3 regions of the Vibrio cortegadensis genome follow, and region 3 is predicted to be linked to each of the others. Evidence: riboswitches for the same ligand, from Rfam matches in the RefSeq annotation. Region 3 holds a riboswitch; each other region holds the start of a gene.
The links. Region 3 has a riboswitch for thiamine pyrophosphate ahead of thiB (thiamine ABC transporter substrate binding subunit). Riboswitches for the same ligand answer to the same signal wherever they lie in the genome.
Positions count from the first base shown of each region.

Region 1: another riboswitch for thiamine pyrophosphate. It lies ahead of thiC (phosphomethylpyrimidine synthase ThiC); the one in region 3 lies ahead of thiB (thiamine ABC transporter substrate binding subunit).
Region 2: another riboswitch for thiamine pyrophosphate. It lies ahead of thiD (bifunctional hydroxymethylpyrimidine kinase/phosphomethylpyrimidine kinase); the one in region 3 lies ahead of thiB (thiamine ABC transporter substrate binding subunit).

Region 1 covers NZ_AP025472.1:3,043,789-3,050,460, forward strand. The annotation lists gene OCV39_RS14170 (thiazole synthase) at 1-737, opposite strand, end outside; gene thiS (sulfur carrier protein ThiS) at 740-943, opposite strand; gene OCV39_RS14180 (HesA/MoeB/ThiF family protein) at 951-1,745, opposite strand; gene OCV39_RS14185 (thiamine phosphate synthase) at 1,739-3,076, opposite strand; gene thiC (phosphomethylpyrimidine synthase ThiC) at 3,079-5,049, opposite strand; TPP riboswitch at 5,185-5,300, opposite strand; gene OCV39_RS14195 (voltage-gated chloride channel family protein) at 5,421-6,672, opposite strand, start outside.
Region 2 covers NZ_AP025473.1:677,371-684,042, forward strand. The annotation lists gene OCV39_RS17325 (GntR family transcriptional regulator) at 1-319, opposite strand, end outside; gene OCV39_RS17330 (GNAT family N-acetyltransferase) at 548-1,099, opposite strand; gene OCV39_RS17335 (DUF2057 family protein) at 1,221-1,892, opposite strand; gene OCV39_RS17340 (sulfite exporter TauE/SafE family protein) at 2,028-2,771, opposite strand; TPP riboswitch at 2,944-3,042, shown strand; gene thiD (bifunctional hydroxymethylpyrimidine kinase/phosphomethylpyrimidine kinase) at 3,111-3,977, shown strand; gene OCV39_RS17350 (ABC transporter ATP-binding protein) at 3,964-4,812, shown strand; partial or broken gene OCV39_RS17355 (ABC transporter permease) at 4,892-5,602, shown strand; gene OCV39_RS17360 (ABC transporter substrate-binding protein) at 5,726-6,672, shown strand, end outside.
Region 3 covers NZ_AP025472.1:348,784-355,455, reverse strand. The annotation lists gene thiP (thiamine/thiamine pyrophosphate ABC transporter permease ThiP) at 1-736, opposite strand, end outside; gene thiB (thiamine ABC transporter substrate binding subunit) at 759-1,751, opposite strand; TPP riboswitch at 1,807-1,927, opposite strand; gene OCV39_RS01650 (flavin prenyltransferase UbiX) at 1,966-2,607, opposite strand; gene mpl (UDP-N-acetylmuramate:L-alanyl-gamma-D-glutamyl-meso-diaminopimelate ligase) at 2,777-4,129, opposite strand; gene fbp (class 1 fructose-bisphosphatase) at 4,386-5,399, shown strand; gene OCV39_RS01635 (gamma-glutamylcyclotransferase family protein) at 5,526-5,870, opposite strand; gene tamB (autotransporter assembly complex protein TamB) at 5,890-6,672, opposite strand, start outside.

The DNA.
Region 1 (6,672 bases), 420 kb from region 3:
CTTGACCCAACAGCTTGCTTCACAACTCCTGCCAGACCTGATTCATAAGCCAAACGACCTGACTCTACTGCCAGCTTAAATGCGATTGCCATCTGGATAGGATTTGGGGAGGAAGCAATAGCGGTATTCACAAGAACAGCATCCGCACCCATTTCCATCGCCAGCGCGGCATGAGATGGAGCGCCAATGCCAGCGTCTACCACAACAGGTACGTTTGCTTGATCAATAATAATCTCCAGAAAATCCTTCGATGCGATCCCTTTATTCGACCCTATTGGCGATCCTAACGGCATGACAGCTGCACAACCTACTTCTTCAAGCCGCTTACACAATACAGGATCGGCATGGCAGTAAGGCAGCACAACAAATCCATCATCGACGAGTTGCTCTGCGGCCTTCAATGTTTCAATAGGATCTGGCATTAGATATTTCGGATCTGGGTGTATCTCCAACTTTAACCAGTTTGTACCAAGAGCCTCTCTTGCAAGATGAGCAGCATAAACGGCATCCCGCGCGGTTTTAGCTCCCGAAGTGTTGGGGAGAAGGTTAATTCCAGACTGCGCCAATGGCTGGAGAATATTGTCTGACTGGTCATTAATATCGACTCTTTTAAGCGCTATAGTTGCCAACTCAGATTCAGATTGGAGTATCGCTTGCGTCATCAATTCATTACTTGCGAATTTTCCAGTTCCGGTAAAAAGACGAGAACGAAATTTTTTTCCTGCAATCGTAAGCATTATTAACCTCCAGCAATAGCTTGAAACAGCGAGATTGAATCACCGTCATTAAATGTGAAATGCTGCCATTGTGACTTTGCAATAATGCTCTCATTCACAGCAACCGCGCAGCCTTCCGTCTTCAAACCTAGATCATTAAGCAGCCAAGCAAGTGTCTGGCATGACTCAATAGTGATTGGCCTATTATTGAGTGTTAGATTGATCATCAACTTATTATTCCTTTATATGATGTTGTTGAACTGACTGAGTTGTCACTTGGCAAACAGAGCAATCGGAGTCTTGGCTGAAAGTTAATGTTTCCCAGCTCAGCTCCTGTCCATCAAACAGGTGTATTTCTCCGGAATTGATTCGGCAAGGCTGAGTAAGCAACTTGATGACTTGCAGTGCTTGAAGGTTGCCTATGACGCCAACCACTGGCCCCATAATCCCCAGTTCATTGCAGCGACTGGCTTGAGGGAGGTTCTGATAGGGAAACAAGCAGTGATAGCAAGGGGTACCTTTTTGATAGCTAAATGTTGTTAACTGCCCTTTCCAACCAATCGCAGAACCTGATACCAGTGGCGTTTTATGCTGATAACAAGCCAGGTTTATTGCCTGTCTAGTTTCTATATTATCACTGCAATCGACGACGATATCCGCCATCATCACTTCTATATCCAATTGCTGACCATTAAGAAGAGCATCCACACTCCGAACATTAGTATCAGAGTTCAATGCCGATAGTTGGCGCTTCATCGCGATGACTTTCTGACTGCCAATATCCTTCTCTTGATAGATGACCTGTCGTTGTAAATTAGAACTCTCGACCGCATCACTATCTGCGATGACGAGTTGTCCTACCCCAGAAGCTGAGAGATAAAGGGCTGAAGCAGAACCCAAGCCACCACATCCCACAATAAGTACTGACGCTTTATTTAATTTTGATTGCCCTATTTCTTGTATCTCAGACAGTGATATCTGTCGCTGATAGCGTAAAAATTGTTGGTCAGTAAGAGAAGGACTTAGCATAAAACCTCCTCTGTACGCTCATGGTTCGCATTCATAATATTGTTGAAGTCTGCAATGGTTTCCTTTGGATTCGTTGATAGGGTTATCGCTCGAACCACCGCTAGGCTTGAAACCCCACACGACCAGACCATGTTTGCGGTCGATAAATCAATACCACCAATCGCTACTGTCGGTATACCGGACTTCTGAGAGTTGTCATTCATCTGATTAATCAAACCTTGATACAGTTTCAACCTCGTAAGGCCTTGAGGTTTAGATGGCATTTGTTTCGTCGTGGTTGGGAAAATATGCCCTAGCGCAATGTAACTTGGTGACAGTTGGCTAATTCGGAGCAGTTCATGATACCCGTGCGTGGAAACGCCTAAACACATTCCGCTTGTGGCAATCTTCTGTAAGTCGGCAGTTTCGATGTCCTCTTGTCCTAAGTGCACACCAAAAGCGCCATGCTTGATAGCCAGCTCCCAATAGTCATTGATGAATACCTGAGCCTGATATTTTTCTCCGAGTCGAATAGCTTGAACGATCTGCTCTTCTAAATCGGCCGTTGATGGGTCTTTAACTCTGAGTTGAATGGTTTTAATACCAAGTAATAGTAACTTTTCAATCCATTCGGCATTACTCACGACCGGGTACAAACCTAAACTATCTTTACTCAATGCCTTAAAAACTATAGGTGAGATAGATTGAGACTGGTGCAATGTATCAGCTTGTGATGGTTTCAGTTCAGCATTGAGCTTACTCGGCATCAAAGCAGGTACAGGAAAGCTACTAAAATCGACTGGCCATGTTTCACGTGAAACATCATAAACATCTGAATCTGTTTTTACGGAGATACTCGCTCTCGCCAGAACAAGCGCGTCTTCAATTGGAAAGCCTAAACATAACGATGTAATCAACCAAGCGAGGTGACTTTCCAAAGTAGAATGAGTTCCTTGGCTTTCATCACGCAAGTCTTTTTGTTTATCAGAAGTGATTTGACTGCGAGTTTCATCGCCACATCGCCAAATATCAACAGCATGATTTTCGTGAAAACTACCAATAAATATGACAGATGGCTTTTCGGCGAGAAGATTCGTTGCGTCAAACAACGATGGTTGCGAGTCGTAATCCAACACAAATTTGAGTATATGAGTTGCTCTTTCTTCAGCCTTCAAAGCACTCGCTAAAGCAAATTCAACATTCGTATCATCGGATAAAAGTCGGAAGGCACGAGTTTGGCTAACACCCAACTCGATATCCCCAATGCTAAACCCATGCTGTTCAGCTATCAGCAAACATCGCTGCACCTTCCCTGTTAACTCAACGTGCTGAGCAGGAATTTGCAATTTCATGCTTACTCCTCCTCCACAATCACGTTCATACTTGGTTTAGGTTGAGCTGAAGATATAGGGTGATACAACTCAGAACCTGAAGATAGAAACTCGTGTGATTTTTGACGCATGCCTTCTAAAGGATCATTCAGCATCTTGATGTCAATTGCTTGATCTGCCGCTACCTGCTTGGTGTCTTTCGCATATTCTCGGACTTCTTGAGATATCTTCATCGAGCAAAATTTAGGGCCGCACATTGAACAGAAATGCGCTACTTTTCCCGACTCTTGGGGTAAGGTTTCGTCATGAAATGCTCGTGCGGTTTCGGGATCGAGTGCTAGGTTAAACTGATCTTCCCAGCGAAATTCGAATCGAGCTTTCGATAACGCGTTATCACGAATTTGAGCCCCAGGATGCCCCTTAGCAAGATCGGCAGCATGTGCGGCAAGCTTGTAAGTAATCATCCCTGTTTTGACATCTTCTTTATTTGGTAGACCAAGGTGTTCCTTCGGGGTGACATAACAGAGCATCGCACAGCCATACCAACCTATCATTGCAGCACCAATACCTGAAGTGATGTGATCATAACCTGGTGCAATGTCAGTAGTCAGTGGCCCCAATGTATAAAATGGCGCTTCATGACAGTGCTCCAATTGCACGTCCATATTCTCTTTAATCATGTGCATTGGAATGTGTCCGGGGCCTTCAATAATTACTTGTACATCGTATTCCCATGCAACTTTAGTTAACTCACCTAATGTTTTTAATTCAGAGAACTGTGCTTCATCATTTGCATCAGCGATAGAACCCGGTCGTAAACCATCTCCGAGAGAAAGAGCAACATCGTACTTGGCGCAAATCTCGCAAATTTCACGAAAATGAGTATAGAGGAAACTCTCCTGATGATGCGCTAAACACCACTTAGCGATGATTGAACCACCGCGCGAAACAATGCCTGTAACACGTTTAGCGGTCATAGGCACATAACGAAGAAGCAAACCCGCATGGATGGTGAAGTAATCAACGCCCTGCTCAGCTTGCTCAATTAATGTATCCCGCATCACCTCCCAATTAAGGTTTTCAGCAATGCCATTCACTTTTTCTAGCGCTTGGTACATTGGAACGGTGCCAATAGGTACAGGGCTGTTTCTTAGTATCCATTCACGTGTCTCATGAATGTTTCGACCAGTGGAGAGATCCATGACAGTATCAGCCCCCCATCGAGTTGCCCAAATCAGTTTTTCAACTTCTTCTTCTATCGATGAACTCACTGATGAGTTACCTATATTGGCGTTTACCTTAACAAGAAAGTTTCGACCAATGATCATTGGCTCGGATTCTGGGTGGTTGATATTTGAAGGAATAATCGCTCGACCTTCAGCAACCTCTTTACGCACAAATTCAGGTGTGATTTCTTTGGGTAAGTTAGCACCAAAGCTGTGCCCTGCATGTTGGTGATTTAACTGGCCATCAGAGAATTTCTGTCGGCCCATGTTTTCTCGAATCGCAATGAATTCCATCTCTGGGGTGATAATGCCTTTACGTGCGTAATGCAATTGTGTCACACACTGGTTTGCTGCGGCACGGCGTATACTTGGCAAGTTCCCATATCTCAGATCATTCAGTGTTTCATCTTCTAGTCGCCCTTTCGAGTAGACTGAACTAACACCTTCTAAGAGCTCAGTATCAGCACGCTCTTCTATCCACGCATCTCTTACCTTAGGTAGACCAGAATAGACATTCACATTATGGCTTGAGTCAGTGTATGAACCTGACGTGTCATAAACTTGTATAGGCTCGTTCGATGCATACAGCGGAGACTCCTTCGAACCTCCAATGAGGCTGTCCGCAAGAGATATTTCTCGCATAGGTACACGGATGTCTGGACGCGATCCGTTGATGTATGTTTTTTTTGAGTTGGGATATGGCTGAACAGATAGTGAAGCAATGTTTGATTTCGCATTAAGACGCGATGTTTTTCGACTTGACGACATAGCAAATTCCTCGTAATAACTGGGATAATTGCTTGTCGGATTGTGTAGCAAGAGGCCATAGTTTCAAGGCTCATATTGCAGATTATCAATATATTTAGAAATATAAGAAGTATGCAATACAACTCTCAACCTAAGGTTAGGTTTTCTCTTGTTCCCTTCGTAGGTATTAACCTAATCAGGTTCCACGGATCCCGCATTGCGGTCTCAGCTCGTACTTTATGTGTAAGTACTAAGCACTCCGACAAGTTCCATTCAATATCTTTAATTAAATATTGAGCAGTCGGAGTATAGGGAATCCATGGGCTAATTGAAATGAAGAACACACCACAACAGCTAGTGTCACTAGAAAATGTGATGTGTTCCACGTGAAACTATTTTTTTCGATTCGCTAACGTCTTACTCAGACGTTTTAAGTGAGACGATTTATGCTCACGATATGAACCAATTTTATTCGACCCATCATGATCTCTACCGTGTTTTAATGTCTTTGAAACGGCGACACGCTGTGATGAATAGATACCAGTATGGCCACTAAAATAATATGCTGTATAGCATGCAAGGGCAAAATAAGGCAGATACTCACCACCAAACAGCTCAACACCCATAATTGTGCAGGCTAAAGGAGTATTCGTCGCAGCCGCAAAAACAGCTAAGAAGCCCAAAGCAGCGAACAGGTCCACAGGCGCTCCCATGACCCACGCAAGAAAGTTACCTAATGTAGCTCCAACAAAGAACAGCGGAGTAACTTCCCCACCTTTATAACCCGCAGCGAGTGTGATTGCTGTAAGTAATAATTTAACTATCCAGCTATACCACTCAGCCCCTCCTGCTGAGAAAGCAGAGGTAATACTGACACCACCTTCGCGACTAGGATAGACACCAATACCAATATAGTCATAGTTCCCCAACAACTGCGCTAGAATAATGACAATGACCCCACCGACAACAACGATAAGGTAAGGGTTCTTTAACACCGCATTGAACAAATCTTTCAACCCGTGAGTCAACTCTCCAAATAAGTATCCTGCCAATCCAAACCCAACAGATGCAATGATAACTTTGCCCATAAGCACGATATCAATATCGATATTATGACCAAAGAGTGTGCTCACTTGATCAAAGCTAATCAAGTAATGAGTATGGTGAGCTCCCCAAGCGGATGCCACAACATTCGCTAATATTGCCGCTAGTAACGCTGGTATTATCGCATTGAATTTAATTCGCCCAATAAATAGAACTTCTAGAGCAAAAATCGCTCCTGTAAACGGAGTTCCAAAAATTGATGCAAAACCAGCAGCGACACCCGCTGTAAGCATCATTTTTCTATCTTGTTCAGACAGCTTAAATACTTTAGATAACCAATCAGTCGTTGCTCCACCGATTTGAACAGCCGTCCCTTCACGGCCTGCAGAGCCACCAAAGAGATGCGTAATAACAGTAGTAAATAGGACAAGTGGTCCCATTCTAACCGGTACGCCTTCACCTGCTTGATGAATCTCATCCATGATAAGGTTATTACCTCCAGCGGAGTTCTTTCCCCAGTTTCGGTAGCTATAAACGATAGCTAAGCCTGAAATAGGCAGTAAATAAATCAACCAGGGGTTATCAATTCGTGCGAGCGTC
Region 2 (6,672 bases), on a different replicon from region 3:
GCATATCAATTTGTTTTAACGTTGCCGCAATCGTCGGGATCTGTTGTTCAAAAAAATCTGATTTTTGTCTCTCTTTTAAAGTCTTTAATGCCCCCAAAGCGACAAACATCCCTTGCCCACGTCTTTTTTCGACCAACCCTTCATCGACAAGGAGTTGATAGCCTTTCATTACGGTTAAGTGATTGATCTTTAAATCGGCCGCCACGGTTCTTACTGATGGAAGCGGTTGTTCCTCTAACCAAATACCTTGCAGAATTTGCTCAGTAATCCTTTCACTTAACTGACGAAAGATTGGCTGATTATCATGCCAGTCCGTCATTTCTTACCTCTGCGTAATCGCGTGATTAACTTGGTTGGTGTTATATGTAAGTATAACACTATACCTGTAACGCTTAATTGCAAGCTATTTTTTGAAGAAAGATAGTTAGTGAGTCAACGCTGTGGTGTAGGGGAGATGATAACTTGATCAGTTTTTAGAGTAGTAAGAAGCAGAACCCTAAAGCTTGAGGCTTCTGCTTTTATTGTCTGGAATATTGCGATTCAGTGGTTAGTAGTTAGCCGAAGGTTGTTGGTCGCGGCTGAGCCCATAGATGGCGTGATCAACAATGCGACCATTGAGGTTTTCATTGCGGCTGATGATTCCTTCTAACTTAAAGCCAAGACGTTCGCACAGAGCTCGGCTCGGTTTGTTTCCTTCGGCAGCAGAAATCTCGATTTTTTGCATATCAAGCTCATCGAAAGCGATACTAATTAGCTTTTTGACCACTCGACTCATGATTCCCTTGCCTTGCTCATCTTGAGACAACCAGTAACCAATGGTCACTTTTTGTAAGTCATGGTCAATACTATTAAAGCTGGTGTTTCCGACTAACCGATCCTGATACCAAACCGCGCAAGTCATGGACTTTCCTTCAGCGTAATCGTGGAGAGAGCGTTGAATGAAAATACGAAAGTCTTGTTCACTCTGGCAGTGAGGAGGCCAAGCGAGCCACTGAGATAAATACTCTTTCTGGCTGCAAGCAATATCAGAATAGTGTGAAGCGAAGGATTCTTGTACGAGTGCTAATTCTAATTCATCATCAATTTTTAGGCTAAACATGGCTTCCCTTAACTATTCATTATTGAATAATTCAAGCTAACAGGAAGCCAGTTATTTTTCTACTATCTTGATAAAATTTAAATTAAACAGACAGTTGATGGCATTTTACTGAGTGCTAACTTTACTTCTTATTGATGAAATCTTTAAAGCGGGCTTGGGTGTCAGCATCAGCTTTGCTGTACCAAAAATGCAGCATTTCTTCAGCAGTACTGTCAATTTGTGGTTGCTCCGCTTGTGTTACAACGACTGGTTTTGTCGCGGTTTCTGTCTTTGCTTTTGGAAGCGTCACGACAGTGGTGACAACACCGATAGAAGCAATGCCTCCGGCACGGTTATAATCCTCTGATTCACGAACATAGTTACGACCAAGTTGCATGCCGTCTTTTTTCAGCTTGTCGGTTTTAATTGAAATGGTTTCGCCTTTCTCGTCGATCAACGACCACTCCATGTTTCCGATTTCACGTTCTGCTTCACGTTCAGTTCGGTATTTTGGAAGGACAAAGTCTAATTTTGTATTCGCTTCATCAAAAGTGACGATATAAACATCGCTGCTCACACTATTGCGTTCATTCCCTTTGTCAAAATAGGGCTCAAAGCGGAAAACGATCTGGTTTTGTCCATCTTCTAAAGTTGCACTGGTCACCGAAGAGAAGAAACTTCCTGAGGTTTGTGGCTTTTCCATATTGACGGCTAAGAGAGTGACGTCAGAAGGAAGATTTAAGGTTACGTCGGCTAGTGCAAAATGGCTAGTGGCGATAAGAAGTGCAGCTGAGATAGGCTTAAGAATGTTCATATCCAATATTATTCCGTTTCAATAACTTATGATCGCTCTCAGCCTGCCTCGTAAAATGAGTGAATGCAATGATCAGGCTTGGAAATTGCCGCGAATAAGTGAAAAATTTACACAAGGCTGACCAAGAGAGCCTGACTAAGAATTAAACACCACCCGTAACACGCTGAAACTCGCAATGACCACCAATAAACCAATAGTGACGGGTTTGAACTTTGCTGCGCCATATTTATCAAATAGTTTCGTTCCAACGGCTCCGCCAAACATGCTGCTTGGTAATAGAGCAAGGGTAAGAATTACGGTATTCCAATCGACTAAGCCAGCGACACTCGCAGAGATAAAAGCAGTCGAATCAGCTAGCACAAAGAAAGCGATTAAACAGGCTCTTGCCACGATAGGTGAGAATGGACTGGCTAATGCGTGAGTGCCAATGGGTGGGCCAGACATGGAAGCCGCACCATTCATGATTCCGGCTAAACTGCCTAAAATGAGAGGAGCAACTCGACTCTTTTTCGAATACTGAAAACCGCGCTGGATCATGAAAGCAGAAGCAAAAATGAAACCGCTGATGATTAGGATGATGGTTTGCTGATCAACCGAAGTGAGCAGCAATAGCCCTACCGGAGTAAACACAAGGCAAGGAATAAAAACGTGTGCGACCCAAGACCAATCCACCGACCTTCTGACTTTCGGGAGCAGTTGAATATTACCTAGGCAGTCGATAAGCATAAATACCGGAACCAGTTTTATGACAGGCACAAACAGAGCACTCAAGGGCAGAGCGATAAGCGTGAAACCGAAGCCAGAGAAGCCGCGGACAATCGCCGCAAAGATAAAAACAAGGATTAAAGCAAAAAAAGTGGGACTGAGAATAAGATCCATAAGTGAGCTCTAAAATAGCCTCTATAACAGAGAGCAAATAGTGGTTGAGATGAAGCTGGATTGTGCGACGAGTTGCAATTATTCACAAGTTAAGTTGTTGTCAGTTTTACTTTTATATCGATACTCGTCGCTATAAACATTGCCCTTTTTAGAAAAATTGTTATTATCGCGGCTTACATAGTCGGGGGGCCATTAGGCTGAGATCGCAATTGCGAGACCCGTTGAACCTGATTCAGTTAACACTGGCGTAGGGAACTATAGTCTTGCTAATGATGAATCGATCCCAACATTCGTCTGTTTTTTAGCCAGAGAGTTCCTTGCATTAGTCTTGGAGCTTTTATGTCACATTCTCATATATCATCACATTCCTCTTCCCAAATATTACCTGATTCTACCACTCCGATTGTGTTGACTATTGCAGGCTCTGATAGCGGCGGTGGCGCGGGAATTCAAGCTGATATTAAAGCGATGTCGGCCACAGGCAGCTATTCCTGTTCGGTAATAACGGCCATTACTTCTCAAAATACACTCGGCGTTTCGGCCATTTTCCCCATTCCAATTGATCATATTGAAACTCAGTTAGATGCGGTTTTCACCGATTTAAATGTTGTCGCTGTTAAAGTCGGGATGCTGGCTGATTCTGAAATCATTAAAACCGTTGCCGCAAAGATTAAGCAGTATCGACCACAATTTGTCGTGGTTGACCCTGTAATGGTCGCGACCAGTGGAGACTTGCTGTTAGAGAACTCAGCGATCAGTACGCTAAAAGCAGAACTGCTTCCACTGGCTGATGTGATCACTCCAAACCTCCCAGAAGGTGCAGCTCTGATTGGTAGTTCTATTCCAACCAATGAAAATGCAATGAACTTGATGATTGCTGATCTGCGACAGTTGGGTGCGAACTCAGTACTGCTCAAAGGTGGTCATCTAGAGTGCGATGAGAATAGTAATGATTTGCTGATCTTTTCCGATCGCGTTGAGCGTTTGAGTGCAAAAAGAGTAGATACCCATAATACTCATGGCACGGGATGTACTTTATCATCGGCAATCGCTTCATATTTAGCACAAGGTAATGATCTATTCAGTGCGGTTAAGTTGGCTAAGCAATATATATCTTTAGCCATCGCTCATGCCGATGAGTTGGATATTGGCCAAGGACATGGTCCAGTTCACCACTTCTTTGATGGTCATAATGATGTCCGTTAATATGCAGGACGCGCCAGCTCAAGCATCGCTTAATCGCTCGGTTCTCAGTGTTGAACCTGGGGAGTGGTTAGACATTATATCGGGCTATTTACGTTACCAAGATACTGAACAGCCCATTATTTCAGGGCTAAACATGCGCATTCCTGCAACGTTATGGACGTGTATTTTAGGGCGCAGCGGTTGTGGGAAAAGTTCTTTACTTCGCTACCTTGCGGGGCTGTTAGAAGGTAAAGCTGAGTGGCGCGGTGAACTTAACCTCTGCGGTAACGATAAAGCCTCTCAAGCTATCGCAATTGATGGTCATATTGCGTATATGGCTCAGCAAGATCTGCTGATGCCTTGGCTGTCGGTATTAGATAATGTGCTGCTGAGTGATAAATTTGGATCTTCAGCCTTTGAACATCAGCAAGCTAAAGCTCTAGATCTACTGAACCGAGTGGGATTAGCAGGCAAGGCTCAACTTCTGCCTCAGCAGCTATCGGGTGGTATGCGCCAGAGAGTTGCTTTAGCTCGAACTTTAATGCAAGACAAACCGATTGTGTTAATGGATGAACCTTTCTCGGCGTTGGATGCCGTCACTCGTTATCGATTGCAAAATCTTGCATATGAGCTGCTCTCCGATAAAACAGTGGTATTGATCACTCATGATCCACAAGAAGCGATTCGATTAGCGCATCAGTTATACATTATTCAAGGTACTCCTGCTTTTGCGCAATCATTGAACATTGCCGATATTTTGTCTGTTCCTGACTCTGAAATGCCAAGAAAGTTTGATTCCAATTGTGCTCAGTTACAGCAGTGCATTATCGATCAGTTGGAGAGTGATTATGAATAGTTCGGCTCAACTAAGATTGGTATCCAGACGTCTTCTTGATAACCGTCACCTTCCTCATCAGCTGTTGCGAATGCTGTTTTCTGGGCTGGTTATCGTTGGGCTTTGGCAAGCGATAGTGGTGATTTTTGAGACCCCTCCTTTTATTCTGCCAGCCCCGTTAGATGTTTTTAATAGCTTAATTCAACGCTCTGACGTATTGGCTAAACATACCTTCGTTACAGCGCAAGAGATCATTTTAGGCCTACTTTTAGGGCTTTCTATGGGGTTGTTATTTGCGTTACAGATGTTGTTATTTAAACCAGTAAAACGTTGGTTACTCCCAATTCTCATTGCTAGCCAAGCCATTCCAGTATTCGCGATTGCTCCCGTTCTTATGCTGTGGCTTGGCTATGGCATTGCATCAAAAATCGTCATGGCGGCGTTGATCATTTTTTTCCCTGTGACGACATGCTGCTATGACGGATTACGTAACACTCCTGTTGGCTATCTTGATTTGGCTAAAACCATGGGCGCAACCAAATGGCAAATGTTACGCCATATTCAATTGCCTGCTTCGCTGCCTACTTTAGGTTCCGGCATTCGAGTAGCTGTGGTAATTGCCCCGATTGGCGCGGTTGCGGGAGAGTGGGTGGGATCAAGTGAAGGTTTGGGTTATCTGATGTTACAAACCAATGCTCGGATGATGATAGATGACATGTTTGCTGCACTGTTTGTGCTTTCAGCGTTGTCTGTCTCACTCTATTTCTGTGCCGATTTCATTTTGAAGAAACTGATCCCGTGGGAAGTGTGATCCCCATTATGTGCGATTCAAGGAGCGTGCATCATCGGAATATGAGCCGATAGAGCAGCGGTTTGAAAACTTATTACAACAAAAAAATGAATGAGCTAAGCCGCTCATGAATAGATTACCAATATGGAAATACAAGAAGGAAAAACAGTGAAAAAGAAAACGATTATGAGTGCTATTGCACTTGCGACTACATTGCTTTCTGTGAACGTTCAAGCTGACGAGAACGTTGAAGTTAAGCCGCTGACATTGATGCTTGATTGGTTTGTGAATCCAAACCACGGCCCGATTGTGATTGCGAAAGAGCGAGGATATTTTGCACAGCAAGGCTTAAAAGTCGAGATACAGGAGCCTGCTGATCCAAGTACACCACCTAAGCTCGTTGCAGCTAATAAAGTGGATTTAGCTATTTCATATCAGCCTAATTTAACCATTGATGTCGCGGCGGGCTTGCCACTTATTCGCGCTTCAACCTTGATTGCCACGCCATTGAATACGCTGATGGTGCTCGACAATAACAAGATTGATGACATGTCTGATCTTAAAGGGAAGAAGATAGGAATCGCGATTGCGGGTAATGAAGAAGCGACGATTGGCACCATGCTGCAAACTCGTGGTGTGAGCTATAAAGATGTAGAGATCATCAACGTTGGGTGGGCATTATCTTCGTCATTAGCCGCAGGAAAAGTGGATGCGATTTGGGGCGGTTTACGCAACTTTGAAACCAATCAGTTGGCATTAGAGGGTTATCAATCGAAAGCGTTTTTCCCCGAAGAACATGGTGTGCCGACTTATGATGAATTGGTATTTGTCGCGAATGCAAACACTTACGATAAAGAAGTAATAAAAGCATTCAATAAAGCCTTAGAGCAAGCCACGGTTTATATCGTCAATCATCCTCAAGAGTCTTGGAAGCAGTTCGTCGCTTATGCGCCAGACACGCTCAATAATGAACTGAATAAGCGCGCGTGGAACGATACGTTAAACCGTTTTGCGCTGCGACCATCCGCTGTTGATTTGAAGCGTTACGACGATTATGCGCAGTTTATGTATTCGCAAAATATCATCCAATC
Region 3 (6,672 bases):
ATAACAGCATTTGCCATACCGCCAGTAACGCACCAGATTGCAAATCAAAATCAAACTTAATCGCTTGGTAGATAGCCAGTTCGATAGTGGTGGATTTGGGGCCGCCGCCTAGAGCCATCACCGTTGCAAAGCTAGTAAAACAGAGCATGAACACTAAGCCACACACATGAGGAAGTTGCTGTCGTAATCTAGGCCATTCAACCCACTTAAATTTATCCCAATGACTCATTCCAAGGTGAGCACATAGCTTGTGTTGCTCGGCTGGAACCGCATCTAAAGATTGTAATAATAAACGGCTAGCATAAGGCAGGTTAAAAAAAACATGCGCCAGTAAAATGCCATTTAGGCCGTAAATAGAAAACGGTAATTGATGTTCAAACCACGCAAATAAGCTGGCAAGCAAACCACTATTTCCATAAATCGCCAATAAGCCAAATACCCCCACTAGCACTGGTAACACCAATGTTGACGCGAATAATTTGAGTAATAATGAACGACCAAAAAACTGGCGACGAAACAGAGCGTGCGCCACAGGAATAGCAAAACCGACACTCAGTAACGTTGAGAGCCCGGCTTGATAAAAGCTAAATTTGGTCACATGACGATAATAGGGATCAGACCAAACACTAGAAAGCTCTAGCGAAGGCGCATACTGAAAAAGTGCAGCCAGAGCACAAAGAACAAAGGTCGCGATAACTATCGCGACCCATAATCCAACTTTAGGAACTGAATTCATTAATTCTATTGACTAATTAGTATTAAAAAGTGAGCGCATGTTGCCATTCACGGATCCAAGGCTTACGCATTTCAGCCACCTCTTCTGCACTGAAGCTTAATGCTTGCTTTGGTAAAGAGAGTGTTTCAAACCCTTTTGGCAAGGCGACATTTGTAACTGGGTACATCCAGTTCCCGGTAGGCATGACCGATTGGAAGTCATCACTTAAAATGAAATTCATGAACTCATTCGCCAGCTTTTCATTGTTCGAGCCCTTCACTTTTGCCGCGACTTCAACTTGAGTGTAATGCCCTTCTGCAAAATCCGCTGTCGCATACTTCGTCTCATTTTCAGCAATAATATGGTAAGCCGGAGAGGTCGTATAAGAGAGCACTAAATCAGACTCGCCCTCTAAGAACATCGAGTAAGCTTCAGACCAACCTTTCGTTACTGTGACCGTTTTCTTAGCCAATTTTTTCCATGCATCACTCGCATTGTCGCCATAAACAGACTTCATCCACAGCATCAAACCTTGGCCCGGAGTTGAAGTTCGTGGGTCTTGATAAATCACTTTCAAGTCATCACGTTCTTCCACCAGCTCTTTCAAGCTTTTCGGTGGATTGGCCAATTTCTCAGTGTTGTATACAAAGGCAAAGTAACCGAAGTCATAAGGAACAAACGTCGTATCTGTCCAACCTTTTGGCAAAGCAACAGAAGAGGTATCAACGTGATGCTCGGTCAATAAACCGGTTTTCTTCGCTTCTACCATTAAGTTGTTGTCCAAACCCAATACGATATCCGCTTTGGTATTTGAGCCTTCAAGACGCAGACGATTTAAGATCGACACACCATCATCAAGGGCGACAAAATTCACATCACAACCACATTTAGATTCAAATGCTTTCTCAACAGCCGGACCCGGGCCCCACTCTGATGCAAAAGAGTCATAAGTATAAATAGTCAGTGTGTTATCAGCGGCAGACGCCGAAAAAGAGGTGATGGTAGCAAGTGCTACTGCGGTTAGAGTGGTTTTCACTGTTCGCTTTCCTTGTAGTAGGTACGACACAGGACTTGAGGGAGGAATACGAAAAGGTTGCTCCAAACTCAATTCCTACGCCGGCATTATCCGGTTCAGGTTTACGGGTCCCAAGCAGATGCTTGATCTCAGCTGATCATCCACAAAATGAATGACTGGCCCCCCGATGAGTAAGTCGAATTGTAATGGTAATTAGATCAATAAGCCATAAGGATCAAGATTCAGGCTTCACAACTCGCTGATCATAACCCCAACGAGGCACTAAACCTTGTTCAATACCAAGATGATCAAGCACTCGTGCCACCATGAAATCGATGAGATCTTCAATGGTTTTAGGTTGATGATAAAAACCTGGAGCCGCAGGCATGATAGTGACACCCATGGTCGAAAGCTTATGCATATTTTCTAAATGCAGAGTTGAAAATGGGGTTTCACGCACCACCAACAACAGTTGCCCACGCTCTTTCATCACCACATCTGCTGCTCTTTCTATCAGATTATCAGACATTCCATGTGCAATCGCGGCCACGCTTCCTGCTGAACAAGGGCATACCACCATTTTTTTAGGTGCCGCAGAACCCGATGCAACTGGAGAGAACCAGTCATCTTTGCCACATACGGTTAGCTTTTCCGCATCGCAATTCAAATGCTTTACTAGCGCTGTTTTTGCAGCATCAGGTCCACTAGGAAGCTTGAGATCGTGCTCTGTCGCCATAACCACTCGCGCAGCCGAAGAGATCAATAAATAGACGTGATAATCCGCCGCAAGTAAACACTCTAGCAATCTTAATCCGTAAGGCGCACCAGACGCGCCAGTGAATGCAAGGGTGATGGTTTTCGAGTCACAAGGTGCCATAACTATCCCATACTAAACTCATATGGATCAGCCAAAAGCGAATCCATGAGTAAATTTAATGATGGCGAAGAATACTCGCCTACGGCTATTTCATCAATAAGAGTGTCATTCCTACTCTACCAATCATAGCTACTTAACAAATGCTGCTTAACAAATAGGAGCAGACGAATTAAACAGACAATGCAGCAATCAACTTGTCGTGTATCCCTTCAAAGCCACCATTACTCATCACTAGAATTTGATCGCCCGGCTTAGCTTCAGCGGCAATTTTAGCCACAAACTCCGACATCTCAGCGCTGGTAAAAGCAGGTTGAATGCACTGCTCAGCCACATCTTGAACCGACCACGCGATATTATCCGGTTGATATAGATAAACGGAATCCGCTTTTGCTAACGAGGCGGCGAGTGTTTCTTTGTGTACGCCTCGCTTCATGGTTGCTGAACGTGGCTCTAATACCGCAATAATTTTACTGTCACCCACTTTGTTACGCAGGCCGCCCAACGTCAGTTCAATCGCGGTTGGGTGGTGTGCAAAATCGTCATATACGGTGACTCCATTGATCTCCCCTTTTAGCTCTAAACGGCGTTTAGTATTGATAAACTTGGCCAAAGATTCGCACGCAAGATCAGGGGTAACGCCGACATGTCTCGCCGCGGCAATCGCCATTAGGGCATTATCGACATTATGATCGCCAACAAGATCCCACTTAACACGGCCGGCTAACCCACCTTGGAAAAGCACATTAAATTCCGATCCGTCGTTAACGATTTTCTCGGCTTGCCACTCTCCGCCTAGGCCACTGCTCTCTTGTTCGCTCCAGCAACCACGATCAAGTACGTCATGAATCGCAGCATCTTGTTTTGGTGAGAAAATACGCCCATTGCTCGGAACGGTTCTCACTAAGTGGTGGAATTGACGCTTGATCGCCTCTAGATCATCAAAAATATCCGCATGATCAAACTCTAAGTTATTCATCACTAAGGTTCTTGGGTGGTAGTGGACAAACTTAGAGCGCTTATCAAAAAAGGCACTGTCGTACTCATCCGCTTCAACCACAAAAAACATGCTTTCGCCTAAGCGAGCTGATTGATCAAAGTTACCTAATACACCACCGACTAAAAAACCCGGAGCGTAACCACAATCTTCTAAGATCCACGCCAACATGCTCGACGTGGTCGTTTTTCCGTGCGTACCAGAGACAGCCAATACCCAACGATCATGCAATAAGAACTCTTGTAACCATTGAGGCCCAGAGGTGTACCTTAAGTTGTTGTCTAATACATATTCGACACAAGGATTACCACGGCTCATCGCATTACCGATCACCACTAAATCTGGACGGGGCTCCAATTGAGCAGGGTCAAACCCTTCGATTATTTCCACACCTTGAGATTCGAGCAAAGTGCTCATTGGAGGATAAACATTGGCATCGCAACCAGTGACCTTGTGGCCTAATTGACGGGCTAAAATGGCAGCGCCACCCATGAAGGTACCGCAAATACCCAAGATATGAATATGCATAATTCTCTTCCAAAAATAGACAAAACGAAACTAACTCATTTCTTACCATGAATAGACGGGGAAAAGCGAGATTGTTTGCAAAACTTCTGAGCTCGACATTTGAAGTGAGATCTGTGTCGGTTACTTCATTACCATTAATAAGATCCAACATTTACACTATTTGTTAGATGCTTAGGTCGTAAAGTCCATCAAGAGGCAATCGCTTACGCATCGAAAAAAATCCCCCACATGATTCAGAGAACGTTAAGGAAATAACATGTCTGATTTACGCACCCTTGGTGAGTTTATTGTTGCAAAGCAAGCTGACTTCCCCCACGCAAGCGGTGATCTTTCGTCTCTTTTATCTTCAATTCGTCTTGCTGCTAAAATTGTAAACCGCGAAATTAATAAAGCAGGATTAGTTGATAGTATTACTGGTGCTGTCGGCACTGAAAACGTCCAAGGTGAAGAGCAACAAAAACTCGATCTTTACGCGAACGATAAATTTAAAGCGGCGCTAGAAGCCCGCGATCAAGTTTGTGGTGTCGCCAGTGAAGAAGAAGATGAAGCGGTTGCTTTTAATAAAGAACTAAACAAAAACGCTAAATACGTCGTATTGATGGATCCGCTAGACGGCTCTTCAAATATTGATGTGAACGTATCTGTTGGAACTATTTTCTCGATTTATCGCCGAGTATCTCCAATCGGAACACCACCGACTCAAGAAGATTTCTTACAGCCAGGCAACAAACAAGTGGCTGCAGGTTACGTCATTTACGGTTCATCAACCATGTTGGTTTACACCACAGGTAAAGGCGTAAATGGTTTCACTTACGATCCATCGCTAGGCACTTTCTGTCTATCTCATGAAAACATGATGATCCCAGATAATGGTAAGATCTATTCGATCAATGAAGGCAACTATATTCGCTTCCCAACAGGCGTTAAAAAATATATTAAGTTTTGCCAAGAAGATGTGCCAGAAGATGGTCGCCCATACACCTCTCGCTACATTGGTTCATTAGTCGCAGACTTTCACCGCAACCTGCTTAAGGGCGGAATTTACATGTACCCAAGCACACAAAGCCATCCGAAAGGTAAGCTACGTTTGCTGTATGAGTGCAACCCAATCGCTTTCATCATGGAGCAAGCTGGCGGTCTAGCATCTGATGGCGTTAATCGCATCATGGACCTAAAACCAACAGAACTGCATGAACGTGTGCCTTTCTTTGTTGGCTCCCCAAGCATGGTTAACAAAGTTGAAGAGTTTCTTGAGTTAAACCAAGACTAACTTTTGATAGATTGATCTTCTGTCAGTATCAACGAAAAGTAGACATCAAAGCGCTGATTAATTCAGCGCTTTTTTATTTAAAGAGAAAGGCAAAATTAAAGAGAAAAACAGCCCATCAGTTTTTACTTAACGCAGGCACCAATCTCCTGATTCTATCGGTTTACGCAGCTGGCGAGTATCTTGATAGAGGTAGGCCCATGCCAACCCAAAAGGTGTATTGATTGATTCTCTTCGATACTCAATAGGGATATCTTCTAAACGATCAAGCTGCTCTAAAATGTCATCGTTAATCGCATAAACTTCACCGACGATACATTGCTTTCCTTCAATAATTGCGGGGTATCGCCCCAAGTCAAACAGGGCGAAGTTTGGTGGTGTTGTAAAATTTCCGATAAATTCGGCATCATCTAGATAGAAATGGTTCGATTCATTTTTACGTAATGTGCCGTAAACAAAAACGAGATGCGTCATACCCATACCACTTTATTACTTAATTGAATTCAAACTGATAAAGAAGATCCACTGCGCTATCAAGCCCAGAAACGGCTTCGACATATAAATCCTGCATCAAACGATAACGCACAGTAAATTCACCAAGCGAGTTAAAAATACCCACGCCATATTTCACTTGGAGACCCGGTAAAATATAACCACTTACCGTCACTTGTGAGTCATCACCTGAGCCTGCGGTATCCAGCTGTAAATCTTGTACACCAAAGGCTTCGCCAAGCTCGCCTACGATTTGCCCACTCTTCGCTAAACTTAAACCAATTAACGTCGTGGTCATGGCGTTACCTCCAGATTCTCCATCAATGTTTTGTCCACGTAGAAGGTATGACAAGGCATTAGCTTGAGGCATTGCTGGATCTGAAAAAATCTCAACAACGGGTTCACTGGCAGGCCCAGAGACTTTCACACCAGCAGTCACCTTATCTTGCGTATTATCTGGGTTACGGATCGCTTTAATCGACACATAGGGCTCATCAACCGGGCCATTCATCAAAATTTTGCCCTGTTTTATCAATAAGTCTTGCCCAAAAGATCGGTAAGACCCGTTGGCTATATTGATCTCACCAGTCACAAATGGACCTTTATCTTTTTGTGCCACATTAAGTTGACCGATCAAACCGCCTTCAAGTCCAAATGCGGAGAGTAGAAAATCATCACCTATCGAAATATTGATGTCCGTTTCAACATCAAAAGGAATAGGGGTAGCTTCATCGACTGGTTGTAGATCTTTATTCAAAATTACCTGATCTTTTGATATACCCAC